DNA from 2 places in the Paenibacillus sp. sptzw28 genome. Region 2 is predicted to be linked to the other one. Evidence: riboswitches for the same ligand, from Rfam matches in the RefSeq annotation. Region 2 holds a riboswitch; the other holds the start of a gene.
The links. A riboswitch is a leader RNA that binds a small molecule or an ion and turns the genes downstream of it on or off. The one in region 2 is predicted to bind cyclic di-GMP.
Positions count from the first base shown of each region.

Region 1: it holds a riboswitch for cyclic di-GMP, as region 2 does, so the genes downstream of both, KZ483_RS28970 (LamG-like jellyroll fold domain-containing protein) here and KZ483_RS28855 (F-box protein) in region 2, are expected to answer to the same signal.

Region 1 covers NZ_CP080545.1:5,770,046-5,777,733, forward strand. The annotation lists gene KZ483_RS26700 (ABC-F family ATP-binding cassette domain-containing protein) at 1-1,412, opposite strand, end outside; partial or broken gene pyk (pyruvate kinase) at 1,503-2,534, opposite strand; gene KZ483_RS26710 (helix-turn-helix transcriptional regulator) at 2,664-3,458, shown strand; gene KZ483_RS26715 (DUF4362 domain-containing protein) at 3,477-3,950, opposite strand; gene KZ483_RS26720 (right-handed parallel beta-helix repeat-containing protein) at 4,102-5,337, opposite strand; partial or broken gene KZ483_RS28970 (LamG-like jellyroll fold domain-containing protein) at 5,395-6,306, opposite strand; cyclic di-GMP riboswitch class I at 6,288-6,375, opposite strand; gene KZ483_RS26725 (HAD family hydrolase) at 6,474-7,247, opposite strand; gene KZ483_RS26730 (DUF6262 family protein) at 7,512-7,688, shown strand, end outside.
Region 2 covers NZ_CP080545.1:6,080,007-6,087,694, forward strand. The annotation lists gene KZ483_RS28190 (cadherin-like beta sandwich domain-containing protein) at 1-1,154, opposite strand, end outside; gene KZ483_RS28855 (F-box protein) at 1,250-1,378, opposite strand; cyclic di-GMP riboswitch class I at 1,480-1,573, opposite strand; gene KZ483_RS28195 (HD-GYP domain-containing protein) at 1,961-2,491, opposite strand; gene KZ483_RS28200 (response regulator) at 2,731-4,275, opposite strand; gene KZ483_RS28205 (cache domain-containing sensor histidine kinase) at 4,268-6,004, opposite strand; gene KZ483_RS28210 (ABC transporter ATP-binding protein) at 6,460-7,425, opposite strand; gene KZ483_RS28215 (ABC transporter ATP-binding protein) at 7,439-7,688, opposite strand, start outside.

The DNA of each region.
Region 1 (7,688 bases), 310 kb from region 2:
TCATTGGTCGGCTCATCGAGCAGCAGCACATTCGGCGCTTCCATCAGAACGCGCAGCAGCTGCAGCCGACGCTTCTCTCCACCCGACAATTTCGCAATCGGCGTCCACTGCTGTGCCGGCGGAAACAGGAACCGCTCCAGCATTTGCCCTGCCGTCACCGTCGTTCCGTCCGCCGTCGTCACGCGCTCCGCGCCTTCGCGGATATAGTCGATGACGCGCAGACTGTCGTCCATCTCTTCCCGCTCCTGCGAGAACACGCCGAGCCGTACCGTCGGCCCGAGTGAAACCGTACCCGCGTCCGGCTCAAGCTTGCCGGCAATCAGCTTGAGCAGCGTCGACTTGCCGAGGCCGTTACGTCCAACAATGCCCACACGGTCGTCCGGCACGGCAATATAGCTGAAATCGCGAATCACCGGCCGTCCGCCTTCGAACGATTTGGTCAGCCCGTCGATCTCCAGTATTTTCTTACCCAGCCGTGATGAGGCAACCGAGACATCGAGCTTCCCGCCTGCCTTCTCCGGTGCCGCCGACTGCAGCGCTTCGAACCGCTGGATGCGCGCCTGCTGCTTGGTCGTGCGCGCTTTCGCTCCCCGGCGCATCCATGCCAGTTCGCTGCGGAGCAGATTCTGCCGCTTCGATTCCGATGCCGCCTCGCGTTCTTCCCGGTCCAGCTTCAGCTCCAGGAACCGGCTGTAGTTGGCCGTATAGAAATACGCCCGGCCCCGGTCGAGCTCCAGAATCCGGTTGCTGACGCGATCGAGAAAATACCGGTCATGCGTAATCATAATCAGCGCGCCCTTGCGCTTCTGAAGCATTTGCTCGAGCCACGCGACCGATTCGTTATCGATATGGTTGGTCGGCTCGTCCAGCAGCAGCACATCCGCCGGCTGCACCAAAGCCGCCGCCATCGCGACGCGCTTGCGCTGTCCGCCGGACAGCGTGCCGAGCTTGGCATCGAACCGTCCGATGCCAAGCTTCGTCAGCGCCGTCTTCGCTTCGCTCTCAATACCCCATGCCTCCAGCTCATCCATCTGCTGGTTGGCCCGCACCAATCTCTCCTGCAGCCCGCTATCCCCCGGCAGCAGCTCAAGCGCTTGCAGCGCTTCGGCATAAGCCCGAACGGCGCGCATCTGATTGGAATCGCCGCTCAGCACATGCTCTAGCACCGTGAGCTCCGGATCGAACGGCGGATTTTGCGACAGCATCTGAAGCGTCACCCCGCCGCCAACAAGAATAGAGCCCGAGTCAGGGGGCTCCAAACCTGCGACGACATTCAGAAACGTCGATTTGCCGGTGCCGTTCACACCGATAATTCCGATTTTGTCGCCCATCTCCACTCCGAACGACACGTCCTGAAACAAAACCTTCTCGCCGTAACTTTTTGAAATATGATCAACCGTTAATACGTGCATATGATTCCCGCCTAACGTTAGCAAATCGCAAAACGCGCATCGCTGCGCGCTCCGCCTGTACTAACTTTAAACGATAAGCTAAGCTTCAATCAAATCTTTCTTCGCATAAGCCGCTGCGGACTGCTCCGCCTTGACTGCAATCGCCGCCATTGTGCGTACGGCTTCCACCGGATAACAGCCCGATGCCGTCTCGCCGGAGAGCATCACGGCGTCCGTGCCGTCCCAAACCGCATTGGCGACATCGCATGTCTCAGCGCGGGTCGGCCGCGGCTGGCTCTGCATCGAATCAAGCATCTGCGTAGCGGTAATGACGAATTTACCGGCCTGATTGCATGCGGCGATCATAACCTTCTGCGCAACAGGCACATCTTCAACCGGAATCTCTACACCCAGATCCCCGCGCGCCACCATGATGCCGTCGGATGCTTCAATAATGGCTGCAAGCTCGTCGAGCCCTTCCTGGTTTTCAATCTTCGAAATAACCTGAATGTGGGCTGCTCCCTTATCGGCCAGCATCCGCTTCACTTCAAGCACATCCTCCGCGCGCCGAACGAACGACATCGCGATCATATCGACGTTCATTTCGATTCCAAACTGAATGTGCTGCCTATCGCGCTCGGTCACGCCAGGCAGGCTCGTCCGGATACCCGGGAGGTTGACGCCTTTGCGGGATTTGATTACGCCGCCGTTCTTAATGACACACACGACATCCGTTCCTTCAATTCGAACGACCTGAAGCTCGATCAGCCCGTCGTCGATCATGATGCGCGAGCCGATCGACACATCCTGCGCCAAATCATAGGAGACGGAAATCCGTTTCTCCGTTCCTTTAATTTGCTCGGTCGTCAGCGTCAGAAATTCTCCGCTCTTAAGCGAGTAAGACGGCTCCTTCAGCAGCCCTGTGCGGATTTCCGGGCCTTTAATGTCAAGCATTGTTGCGACCGGCATGTTCAGCTTGGAAGCGACAGCGCGAACATTGATAATGCGCTGACGGTGATCGTCAAGCTCGCCGTGGGCAAGATTCAGTCTTGCAATATTCATACCCTCTTTGATCATATCCTCCAGTATATCTGAAGACAGACAAGCGGGTCCCATCGTACATACGATTTGTGTCTTTTTCATCGGTGGTTACACTCTCCTATGGGGTATTTCACTTCCTTTATTGTAAAAGAACGATTGCGGAAGATCGATGTACTATAGTACAGTAATTACACTATAGTACTGTGAGAACGGAAACGGAGAGCTTCACTTATGTTTAACATCTTTGAACTTCGGCAGGAACGAGGCATCCTTCGGCAGGAGCGCCGGACGCTTGGCGCCGATTGTTATACGCTTATCTGGGTGCGCTTCGGACAATGCAGCTTCGAATACAGAGGACAAACGGCCGTCTGCCGCAAGAACGAGCTGCTGCTTATTCCCGCAGGCGTCCCCGCCTCCGAGCTGAAGGGAAACGGCGGCATCCGCGAGAGCATGATGGTCCGCTTCAGTCCTTCCGGCGCGGAAGCTGCGGCGATTCTTCCCATTCTGGCCCGCACGGAACCGCTGCGCTGGATGACCCACATGCCGGAGCTGCTTCTGGATAAGCTGCTGCAGCTTGCCGAGCAGTGGACGGAGCAGGACCGTTATTTCACGGTGATGTGCGATGCCCTGCTGACAGAGCTTATCGTAACGGTGAACCGAGAGGTGGACGAGGGTGCGAAGGCGCCGTCGGCTATTCGGCATATCGAGCGAATGAAGCGGTTTATCGAAGAGCAGTACCGCAGTAAGATTACGAAGATCGAGCTTGGCGCAAGCGTCGGAGTCAGTCCCAATTACGCGGCAGCCTTGTTTCGCAAAGTAACGGGACTTACGATCAGCGAATACGTTCACCTTAGGCGCATGAAGACGGCACAATATATGCTGAGCCACTCCCACCTGTCGGTGCAGGAGATTTCGGACCATCTCGGGTACAGCGATCCCTCCTACTTTAACCGCGTCTTCAAGCGGACCGTCGGCAAGCTGCCGTCCGATATGCTTGCAGAACGGGAGCGTACAGGGCTGGTGTAGCTGCCGGGCACGGCAGTATCATTGCATTTGCGGAACAAATAACAGGAAATATTCCTTTCTATCCGGGTCGCTGTATCCGATATCGCGGTTACACTGACTTAATAAATATACCGTTCCATTGGCCTCCCCATAAGGACCGGTGCGTTTAATTATTGCCTTACAGGTTGCTGTTCTGACGCCTTTCCCTTGTCCTCCGAACGCATCCCATGAATTATCATAGGTATATTTAATCGCCTCTCCATTAAAATCCAGATCAGTATAGATCGGATCCCCTTCATCGGTATATTGGGCGATGCTTACTTGGCTCTTGAGCTTATTTTGAACATTCTGATGAAACTCCTCCAGTTTCCGGATGCCAGACAACCCTCCAGGGCCTGATACGACATATCCCGCTTTCTCAGCCTCGTGAAAGGTCAAATCAGAATGATTGGAAAACAAACTGCATGCAGTCAACATAATCATCGATACGAATAACAAGTATTTTTTACGCATTAAGCTTCGCCTCCCGCACAGATGGCAGCATCTACTCTTTCAGACGAAAATAATCCGGAATTGTTGCCTGAGAAAAAGGAGCAGCCGCGGCCGCCCCTTATGACTCTATTTTCAACTTTCCCCATGTACTCGTGTAACGCCCTGTAACAATTCAGTGTTGGAAGAACGCGCCGATGTTCGTGCCGTCCGGCGTTCCTGAGCCGATCAGTTCGCTTCCCTCCGCAAGCTTCAGGAAGTTCCCGAGGTTAGGGGAACCGTCCGCATTGCGGATTAATTCAGGCTTAAGGCTTATAAAGTCGGCGTCGCCGGCAGAAAGTCCCTTTGCATTAACACTTTTACTGTTTTGCCACCAGACATTTGTCTTCAGTACGTCGGTGCCGCTTATTTTATCGCTGGCGCCGCCCTTGTAAGATATGTTATTCATGAACACATGGGTGCCAACGGCGAAGTTGAAGTTACTTTGCCCGTTGCGCACAGACGTATTATTGGTGAGCTTAATCGATCCCGGGTTGCTGTTGTAAGTGAAGCCGTCTTGTTTATTCAGGTACGCAATGGAATTTATGACTATATGGTCTACGGCGATTTGACTGCCGCCCAATTTGAACCCGTTGCCGTCGCTGTTAGCTGTCGATACGCCCGATGAAGTCTGACCGTTGTGGTGGGCAACACTGTTCTTGATCGTTACCGGTGAAATGGGTCCTGTTTCTGTTTTAGTGAACAGATCCCAGCCGTCATCGGTGTTGTAGGCTGCGATGCAGCCGTCAAACACATTACCTGGCCCAAGCGTCAGCTTCGCGGCGAAGCCGTCGGCATCCTCTCCGTTGTCCGGATCGAAGTTATCGTGAGAGTAAGTGTTTATGATTACGTTATTGCTGGGCCATTCGCTTCTCGGAGCTGTCGAACTGTATGCGCTGAGCTGCAGCCCCGAATCCCGGTTGTTATGGACGTCGACGTTATCAATCCGGTTAAAGTGGCCTGATACGAAGATACCGTTATCGGCGGCTCCTTTAATTTCGAGCCCTTTGATCGTCCAGTAGCTGCCGTCGATTCGAATCCCCCTGTCGTTACTTCCGACATTGGTGAAGCTGTAAGGCTCCGAGGAAAAATCGAGCACAGGCTTCTCCGCTTCGAAGGGAACGATTTGTTTCCTGGCGTCCTGCGTACCGCTGTTCGACTGTATAATCCTGATTTCCGACGAATAAGAATACGTTCCGCCGCGCATGTAGATCACTCCTCCGGGCGGGAGCTTCGCGATAGCCGAGCTTAACGTAGTCGGACTGATCAGCGTCCCGGAATTACCGTCCAATCCATCCGGCGAAACATAGAAAACGCCGGGTGAAGCTGTATCGGAAGGAGCTGGAGCCGGTGGTTCAGTCGGGGCAGGCACCGGCCCGGGAGCGGGTTCAGTCGGCGATGTCTCATTGTAATAGCCCGTTACGTTGACATTGTCGAATTTGGCGAATGTCTTGTAAGCCACCAAGCCAACAGCTCCGGAAGTCAAGCTTGAATCATTAGCCGTTAACTGTAAGGTTCCATCTATGTACATGCTGATCGTTGTACCGTTCAATTCAAGCTTCACCGTATACCATGTGCCCTCAGCAAGCGGAAAATCCTTCGTTGACAGCGTTGTGGTTGAGCCGTCTATTTTCCTCCGAATCTCCAGTTTGCCTCCGTCGCTGTTAAATAAAGACGCCGCATAGAAATTGTTGCCGTCTTTATAACGTCCGGCTACATAAGTGCGGTTGCTGCCATTCCATTTGTCCACTTTAACTTTGGCTTCAACGGAATAATCCGTCCATGACTGGTCTCCAGCCATTGCCCGTCCCTCGTTCATACTGGATTGATAATAGACATAAGTACCACTGTCTCTCACAACAGACCAAGTACCCTTCTGAGCGGTCCAATTGCCAGCGGTACCGTTCTCAAAATCATCACTGAAGGTTGTGGCTGCTAGAACCGGAGCAATCATTAGCATGCCGCAATCAAGACAAAGGAAAGAACAGAAGCGGCGATTTTTGCTAATTTTTTTCGACCCATGAACATAACCCTCCTCAGGCGTTTTCGGAGAAAACGCAGCATCGTAAGCATAATCAGGCGTTTTCGGAGAAAACGCAGCATCGTAAGCATAATCAGGCGTTTTCGGAGAAAACGCAGCATCGTAAGCATAATCAGGCGTTTTCGGAGAAAACGCAGCATCGTAAGCATAATCAGGCGTTTTCGGAGAAAACGCAGCATCGTAAGCATAAACCCTGTAAATCTGATATTTTCCTTCTATCATCACGACAACAAAAAAGAACCCTCTATACTGACAGGAAGGTTCCGCTGATATCACCATCCTTCGGCGGCTGGCTGGCATGCGGCTTTCGCCGCAGAAGCCCCTTTAGCTTTGCGTCACTGGCTTTCACCAGGTTTGCCTTATCGAGATTGATCAAAAAATATGTAGAATCATGTCGAATCGCCTTTATTATACAGGAGGTGGGAGATATCTGTTTATGGTTCGAAGGATTTAATTATTAAACACAGTTATTTGGGGCTTACTTCATGATTTGATAGAACGATAAGGTCAAGCAGTTCCCGCAAATCGCTAATAATCATAGCCGGCTGATGGCCGGTATCGGGCCGGAAGCCTCTTCTGCTCAGCCATATTGCACGCCAACCCGCTTCCAGCGAGGTGATTACATCGTTCTCCCACGCATCGCCGATATATAAGCAGTGTTCTGGCAAATGTCCGGTAACCCGGCTGATATGCTCAAAGACACGCGGGTCCGGCTTCGCGATTCCTACCGCGTCGGATATAAAGATCCGGTCCTTAGGTACTAAACGGTCCAGCTTAAGGGCACGGATTTTGACCATCTGATGATCTACCGGTCCGTTGGTGAGAATTCCGACATCAAGACCGCGCTGCCGAAGAGCCGCTATTAACTCCTCCGCACCCGAGGACAGCATAATTTGCTGCTGCCCTTGCAAATAACGGGACTGAATGGCCGCCGCCGTCTCCTTGCTCATTTCAATGCCAAGCTCCCCGAATGCGAGAATCAGCCGCTGCATCCGTACATCCTCCAGGCTGAGCTTCCCCTCCTTGTAGCTGTCCCACAGCCGGTCGCTGTAGTGGCGCACTCTGCGGAACAGCGTCCCGAGCTCCAGCTCTGCGGCAGTTTCTGGAGACATGGTATCGGCGACGGCCGCCCGAAACGGCTCCAATTGGTCGTAAAGCGTATCGTCAAGGTCGAAGAAAACGGCCCTGATGTTCTGCAGGAAGTCCTTCATTTGTTCTTTCTCTCCTTTATTTTGAAGCATTTTATTAATCGTTCCGGTTACTTCAATAACTTCACGCTTGCCAAAAATTCTCGTACGTCATTCGGAGACTTTAGGATGATTATTTTCTTTTCATTCGATAAACTTTGAAGTTTTGCCAAAATCTTTGGCCTTTGTTTTGCTGGATTTTGCCAAGCCCATTTCAGAAATTGAGGGCTTAGCCTCTCCTCGCAGCCTTCGGAGAACAAGAAGGCAACATCATTTTCGGTAGACAAGACCGTGTAAAAAGAAAGGTGAGTGCTGGAAATGGCTAATTACGATCGTACAGCCCATCTGAAGAGCATCCAAGCCCAACGGAAGGCAAGCACCTTAGAGAAGGTAGGTCAGGCGATCTCACGCCTCTTACGAGTCAACAAGAGCATCAATTTCAATAGCCTATCAGAAGAATCGGGTGTCTCGCAAGCGAGTTTATATAACCATTCA
Region 2 (7,688 bases):
GACGACATGTCGAATTTGTGCAACGCCCTCTTTCTGTCATTCACATAAGCCGCAACACGGCCAACATATGTCCGGTCGTAAGCGCCCCAGTTGGTATCAGGATAGGTATTATATTCGTGGACACTGGTATCGTCTGTACCGACATACCCGTTCAGCCCTTGCTGCAGCACGACCTGCGTCGTAGTGACCGGCTTGTCGCTCGCAGCGGGGGCTCTGACGGTTACCGTGCTTGTCGCCGTTAACCCGTCCGCCGTCGTCGCTGTGATCGTGGCATTCCCGAGGTTGGCGCCCGGCGTCACGTATCCATTCGCGTCCACCGCCGCGACCGAAGAATCGCTGGACGTCCACGTCACACTCTGATCCGTGGCATTATCCGGTGTAAAGTCGGCTTTCAGCCTGGTGCCGCTTCCTCCCTGGATTAGGGTAAGCTCCGCAGGCGCAACGGTGAAGTCCGTAGCCGGTACGCTATATGTGATCGTTAATTTGGGACGGGTGGTTCCTTCGCTGGAATCGAATCCCTTGTTGAAATCTGACGCATCCGTGGAATTATCTCTCTTAAGCATGATTCCGTAGTTCGCTGCCGTTCCAGACACCCACTGCTGCGTCAGACCCAGCACATCGAATGCATTCCAGGAACCGTTCGCAACGCTTGTCGTCATCTGGCTTGAAATTGGCGTCGTGTTATAGATTGGGGTGCTTACCGCGTTGTTCCAGGTAAGCGTATTCTCCTGCCAATCCTTTGTCACTTGATGGATAGCGATTGGCACATTGGTGGTTCCTATGTTGCTGCTCACCCTGGCATCATTTAAGTACAGCTCCAGCTTCGCGCTCGTAATCTCGGCGTTCTGCGGGATGGACGCAAGATCGAATTGGAGAAACGTATATCTCTGCCCGGTCGCCAAATTACCAATGATAAGCGCTGCTGAATTGCCAAAGTTCGTTGTTCCCTGTTCTTGCGCGACGAGCGCATCCTTCATAGCGGTATACCCGTTAGTCCAGTACTGCAACACCCTCGTCACAGGCGTTGCCGCCGCAGCTGCGGAGGTGGGGGACAAAAGTAAGGATGCAACCGCTGAAAATACCATGAGTCCGCTGAGTGTTGCGGAAACGATGCGTCTGAATAACCCGATTCGTTTTCGTTGAGTAAATTGCATGATGGAAACCCTCCGTAATTTTTTTGTTATCCCCAAGCCGGAAACAGACAGGCGTTATGATTCGAGGAGAAGATTTTCAAATCCCCGTATCACGGCTATGCCTGCCCGCATTCCGTTATCGTAATAATGCCTCCTTCATATCTCCGGATCGCTTGGCCGATAATCAGCATATCCCGTCCATCCGTTAGCGGATAAATAACTCCGGCGTTGACGTGAAGCGGCATAAATAAGTGTGCTGGTAACCTTATCTTTCAGCTGCATCACCCCTTTCAAATAACAGAAACCCCCGTCTACTGTTGCTAAATAGACGGGGGTTTCCGCCGTATTCGGTAACTGGCTGGCATGTTGGATGCATTCGATCCACTTAAGCCCCTATAGCTTTGCGTCACCACCTTTCAGTGGCTTTGCCGTTGTCGTACGAAGTATTTAATTGTCGTTTACTGCGTTGGTTGACTGTCGAATACGAATTAGTTAACTTGAACCGTGTATATACGTTTTACCATGATCTTCTTTTTTTTTGGATGGCTTTTTTTAAAATCATGAGATGGATTTTTTGGATTTTCAGTTGAGCGAAACGTTTCAATCGGACTTTTCCGGACAGAAAAAAACCGGTCACATTCAGTGTGGACCGGGTCTATCATTAACGCGGCAACTGGGCCGGCCTGTCGAACAGTAATCCGACGAGAGGCTTTAGTGCCTTGACTCGTCCCTAAATAGAGTTGCAGGACGAGAACGGACTTGTTCATTTCTGTAACGAAATGAGAAAACAGCGCACCACGCTGCTGTCAAATTGCGTTCCGCAATTTTTAACAAGCTCGAACCTCGCCTCTTCCTCCGTCATGACGGTAGGGCCGCTTGGAAATCATACTGTCATAGGCCTCGATAACGGCGCATATGCGGGCAAGATAGGGGATTTCTTCGCCGGACAAGCCTTCCGGATACCCTTTACCGTCCCATCTCTCATGATGGTAACGAACGACCGCGATAACTTCGGGGTCCTGTATCGAGAGATTTTCAAGCAGTTCGGCACCCAATTGCGGATGCAGCCGCATTAAGTTTAACCGCATTGGGTTAAGCGGTTTCCTATTGCGGAGCACTTCGCCCGGAATCATGGTTTTGCCCACATCATGCAGGAAACAACCGCGTATCAGAGCAGTCGTGTCTCGGGAGTCAAGTCCGAAAGATGCAGCCGCATTCCCGGCTAAAAGGGCGACTCTTTCCGAATGTCGAAAGGTGTCCGGGCATTTTCTTTGCAAGAATCCCATCCATTTGTCCACGGTTAACGATTGAGCTTTGCTGCTTAAGGTTCGAATAGCAGTGCCGGTTTCACTGATCATTCGTCCTTCCCCTTTCTCGTAAGAAACCGCATTGAATATAAAGAGGAACCTGACTTATCAATTGTTCCATTCATTAATTTGTACCATGCTCAATCCGTTTTTTGGATGGATTTTTTAAAACTAGTGGGATGGATTTTTTGTCTGCCACCAATCAAAACCCCGGCTGATGCTTCCGGGTCATATACTCGGCGTACACGATTTGCCAGGATGGGATTATTTGCTCCGGCGTTACATATCCATCAGACCATGATTTCTCCTTTTTGTTCCCGATACTGGGATGGATACATTCCTGTTTCACGTTTGAAAATCCGGCTGAAATAGTTTGGGTCAGGATACCCGACGAGTTCTGCAATATCTTTGGCGAGCCAACCCGGATGTTCCACCAATAGTTTCTTGGCCGTCTCGATTCGGAGCCTCACGATATATTTGGCGGGCGAGAGCCCTTTGTATTTGATGAAAACTTTACTCAGGTAAGAAGGCACAAGACCGAATCTCTCAGACAGCGTTTGATGATTAATTTGCTCTGTGTAATGTTCCAGCAGAAACTGTTCGATTTTTTCCGCCAATTTATCGTTCTCCCTCTCGCCTTTATCGTTCTTGTTATAAAAGGAGAGGAAGTCAATAATTGTGCACGTATAATTGAAAATTGCTTGGTAATCCTTTGATTGCAGGACCATCTGGTTCACATCGATTTCGAGCATTTCGCCGGTGTAATAAGCAGCTTTCCCCGTATGCTGGGATAGGAGCGTTAAAATTCGCTGCAGCTTTCTTTCCAGAATGTTCTGCCTCAGAGGTCTTTGCTTCCATTTTGCAAGCAGTAATTGAATCTCTGCCTTGAACAGATTGATGTTTTCCCGCTCCAAAGCCGCTGCGAGCTTCCGTTCCATAGACGGATCGGATTCCACTTCGAAGACCGGCGGCTGGGCATCCTTTATAAATAAACGGACTGGAGCGCCGAATAAAATATGTTTATACAGCATGGAACGGGCAGTTTGCGAAATCGACGCCGTATCTTCCAGGTTGGAATAATATCCGCTGGAGACGACGGATACATGCAGCTGAGTTCCCAAACGAGCCGTAATGGCAGCCAACCATTCCTCTTCGCTTCCCGTCTGTCTGTTTTGAAAAAAAGACAGTATAACGATTCGCTCCGAAACGGTTTTCCCATTGATAACGGCAAAATCGCCGTTCCCCCTCATAGTCTCACGCAAAATCGGCTGCAAATCGTTTTGTTCCCAGTATACTTTTCCGGGAATATCGTCTTCGAACGAAAAAGTAGGAAACGGCCCTGCGCAGCATAAGAAGAAAATATGCGACTCATAAAGTTCCTGCTGCTGGAAAGGGATCACCGATAACAATTTGCCATAGACAAGAGAAGCGGCATACTGTGCGTATAATTCCCTTCGTTTCCCTAACATTTCAAAACAAACGGCATCGAGCAGTTCTTTTATTTGCGTGCGGGATACCGGCTTCAAGAGATAGTGTCTCACGCCAAGCGTCATCGCTTTCCTGGCATAGTCGAATTCCTCGTATCCGCTTAACAAAATCATTTCAATTTGAGGATTCGTTGCCCGGACAATCTCTGTCAAAGCGATGCCGTCCATCACCGGCATCCGTATATCCGAAATAATAATATCCGGCTTCTCATTCTGCAAAAGGTCAAGCGCTTCTTGAGCATTATATGCCGTCGCAATTACTTTGAAATTGCCGCCTGAGGCTTCGACCGCCGATTTAATACTGCGTTGAATAGGCGCTTCGTCTTCGACTATCATGATGTTAATCATTTCGCGTCACTCCAATTCGAACGATTGTCCCGGCCGGTTCGTTAGAAGCAATCTCGTAAAATGCACGTCCGCCGTAAAAAAGCCTTGTACGGATCAATGTATTCAGAAGACCTACTCCCCCGGCATTCCCTTGTAATTGTTTCTCTGTTTCTAAAGCAGCTTCGCCGGATATTAGATCGGATTCCACTCTCAGCTGCAGCCGCTTCAAAATTTCCGGGTCAAAACCGTCACCCCAATCCTTCACTTCGAACAGCCACTCGTATTCGCTTGTCTGCTTGACCGAAACATGAAGAACCCACGGCGGACAGCTTTTCTGAAAAGCATGACGAAAACAGTTTTCAATGAGAGGTTGAAAAATCAAGCGGGGCACCTTGAAAGGCAGCGCTTCCTCCTCCATTTCAAGCCGGTATTGAAAGTGATCTTCGTATCTTTCTTTCATTAAATCCAAATAATGCTGGGCATAGTTCATTTCATCACGCACTAAAGTGTCACCGTCAAGATTTCTCGAACTATATCTCAGCATTCCCGAGAGTTTTCCGCACAAGTCCATTACTTTATCCACACCTGCCTGCTCGCCGGCTGCGCCGATTACCGCCAGAACGTTATATAAAAAGTGCGGATCCATTTGTGTGTCCAGGGACTTCAAACGCGCTCTCATTTCCCTCGTACGCGCTTGATCAATCTGTTCCATCGATTCTTTCAATCGTTCGAACATGCTGTTGAATGTCCTGTTCATGAGAATGATTTCGTTTGAAGTGTCCTCGACTTCAATTAAAAGATTGTTTAAACTCACATTCCTGATCGAAGAATGCAGCTTCCGAAAAGGCTTGGTAAGCTGTTTGCTGGTCAGAAAGATCATGATAATGTTGAGGGCAGTGACCGTTATCGTTACTGCTGCGATTAGTTTTCCTATCGCTGTTATTGGTGAGAGAAATTCGCTCTTTGGCTCTACCAGGACAATACTCCATTGGCTTAAAGAAGCCTTCCGGTAACTGAAAATATAATCCTGCCGGGCAAGAAATCCATGATCCAAGACGGCGGATTTGCCGCCAATCATTTGACTCATGGTCATCAGTTGCCCGGAATGCGCTTTAGCGTTTTCTAAAACCAACAAGCCGTCCTTGTCGAACACGAACACTTCCTTGTTTCCCATATTGGGGAACTGTAAAATATCTTCAAATTTCGAAGCGTTTTGCTGCACTTCGATTATTCCATATGATTTCGAAACATCGCGAATCTCCCGATAGAACGACACAAACCGTCGACCGTCCCCGGACCACACATCGGCATGAGGGCCGGTTAGTCGAATGTTTTCGTTTCCGGGTAATACATCGGCCTTGGACGATTTTCTTTGGAGCCGTGCACGGATATCGCTTGAATTATCAGGAAGTAACCCCAAGCTTACATAATCGCCATGGTTATTATACATACTGATGCGGGATACCTTTAAATCCGGGCCGTTAAAGGAGTCCAGATAACCCTTTGCAATTCGCGCCGTTTCCGTGTGCTCTGCAAAGTAATTTTCATTGTCTTTAGACTGGCTTGCTTTTCTCATAGTGTTCATAAGCTGGGGTGTGTGAATGATTTGGAGCGAAATGTGATTCATTTCACTATACAAATAATCAATTTGCTCCGCGATCTTAACCGTCAATTGTTCCAGGGTTTTGGCCGACTGGTTCTCCAAATAGCTGGACATGTATAAATAGAACCCGGCAAATGTGATGATCATACCGACTAAAGAAAACAAAGAGAAGACTAGGAACATGATTCCCTGGTAACTGATCTTAATCGGATCGCCCCCTTTGGTGTCTGCAGTGCCACAAGAAGATAAGAGATAACGTTTTTTCGCTCCTTTTCGATCAGTTTCGACAAAAAATTCCATCAGTATAATTATAAATTGTATAAAAAATCAGTTACTTTTTGCAAATTTTTTTCTGTGCTTGCATTTATCCCCGCTATAATGACTATTTTCCCCTGCCTTTTATACGATTCGTTTGCCCTGTCTCCTTAAAGTGGTAATTGTTAACATTTTGATAGTAAATAGCCCTGAGACTTGAACACGGCGCTATCCGAGGAACCAGCGGCCCTATAACCCCCAATCTCTTCATCCTTACCAACTGACTATTCCTGTAAAAGAGAGCCCCTGTCCAATAGGGACAGGGGCTCTTGATGTGTATTGGAACACTATGCGTAGTGGCACGCAGCCCAGTGTCCTGAGCCGACTTCACGGAACGCCGGCGTCTCTTCCGCGCACCGCTGCGCTGCCGCAGGACAGCGGGTACGGAATGCGCAGCCGCTGGGCGGATCGACCGGACTCGGCATCTCTCCCTTAAGGGTGACCCGTTCCCTGCTTGCTTCCACGTCAGGATCGGGAATCGGAATGGACGCGAGCAGCGCGATCGTATAAGGATGCCGTGGGTTCGCATACAATTCGTCACTCTCGGCGAGCTCCACCATTTTACCGAGGTACATGACCGCCACCCGGTCGCTGATATGCTTGACCATTGCAAGATTATGAGCAATGAACAGGTAAGTGAGCTTATTTGAACGCTGTAAATCTTTAAGCAGATTAACAATCTGCGCCTGTATGGAAACGTCGAGCGCGGAGATCGGCTCATCGCAGACGATGAATCGCGGATCAACCGCCAGCGCCCGGGCAATGCCGATCCGCTGCCGCTGACCGCCCGAGAATTCGTGAGGGTAGCGCTTTACATGGGAGGCGCTGAGCCCTACCCGCTCCAGCAGCCTCTCGACTTTCAGACGCCGCTCCTTGCTGCTGCCCGCCAAACCGTGAATGTCCAGCGGCTCGGCTATAAGGTTCTCTACAGTCCAACGGGGATTCAGAGAAGCGTAGGGATCCTGAAACACCATCTGAATGTCCCGACGAAGCGCCTTCAGCTTGTTTCCGCGCAAATCGTATATATTCCGTCCTTCGAAACGGACTTGACCTGCCGTAGGCTCATACAGCCGGACCATCGTTCGTCCCGCCGTCGATTTACCGCAGCCGGATTCGCCGACCATACCGAGCATCTCCCCCTGCCGGATGGTGAACGATAGATCATCGACCGCTTTAAGCGTTCTCCCTTTGCCTACGCTAAAAAATTTACTTAAGTGCTCGATTTCTACAAGCGGAGTTCCGCCATTTGTCATGTCTATCCCTCCCTTATTCCGGCCGAAAATGAAGCCAGCACTTGGATTCGTGCGAATCGCTGTGTGCATACATAGCCGCATCCTGCTCGGCGCATATTTCCATCGCATAGCCGCAGCGGTCGCAGAATGCGCACCCCGCAGGCGGATTGGCCATATTAGGCGGAGCACCCTCAATAGGTACCAAAGCCTCGTCTTTGCTGCGGTCAAGCCGGGGGAGCGAACGCATCAGCCCCTTCGTATAAGGATGCTGCGGATTTCGGAAG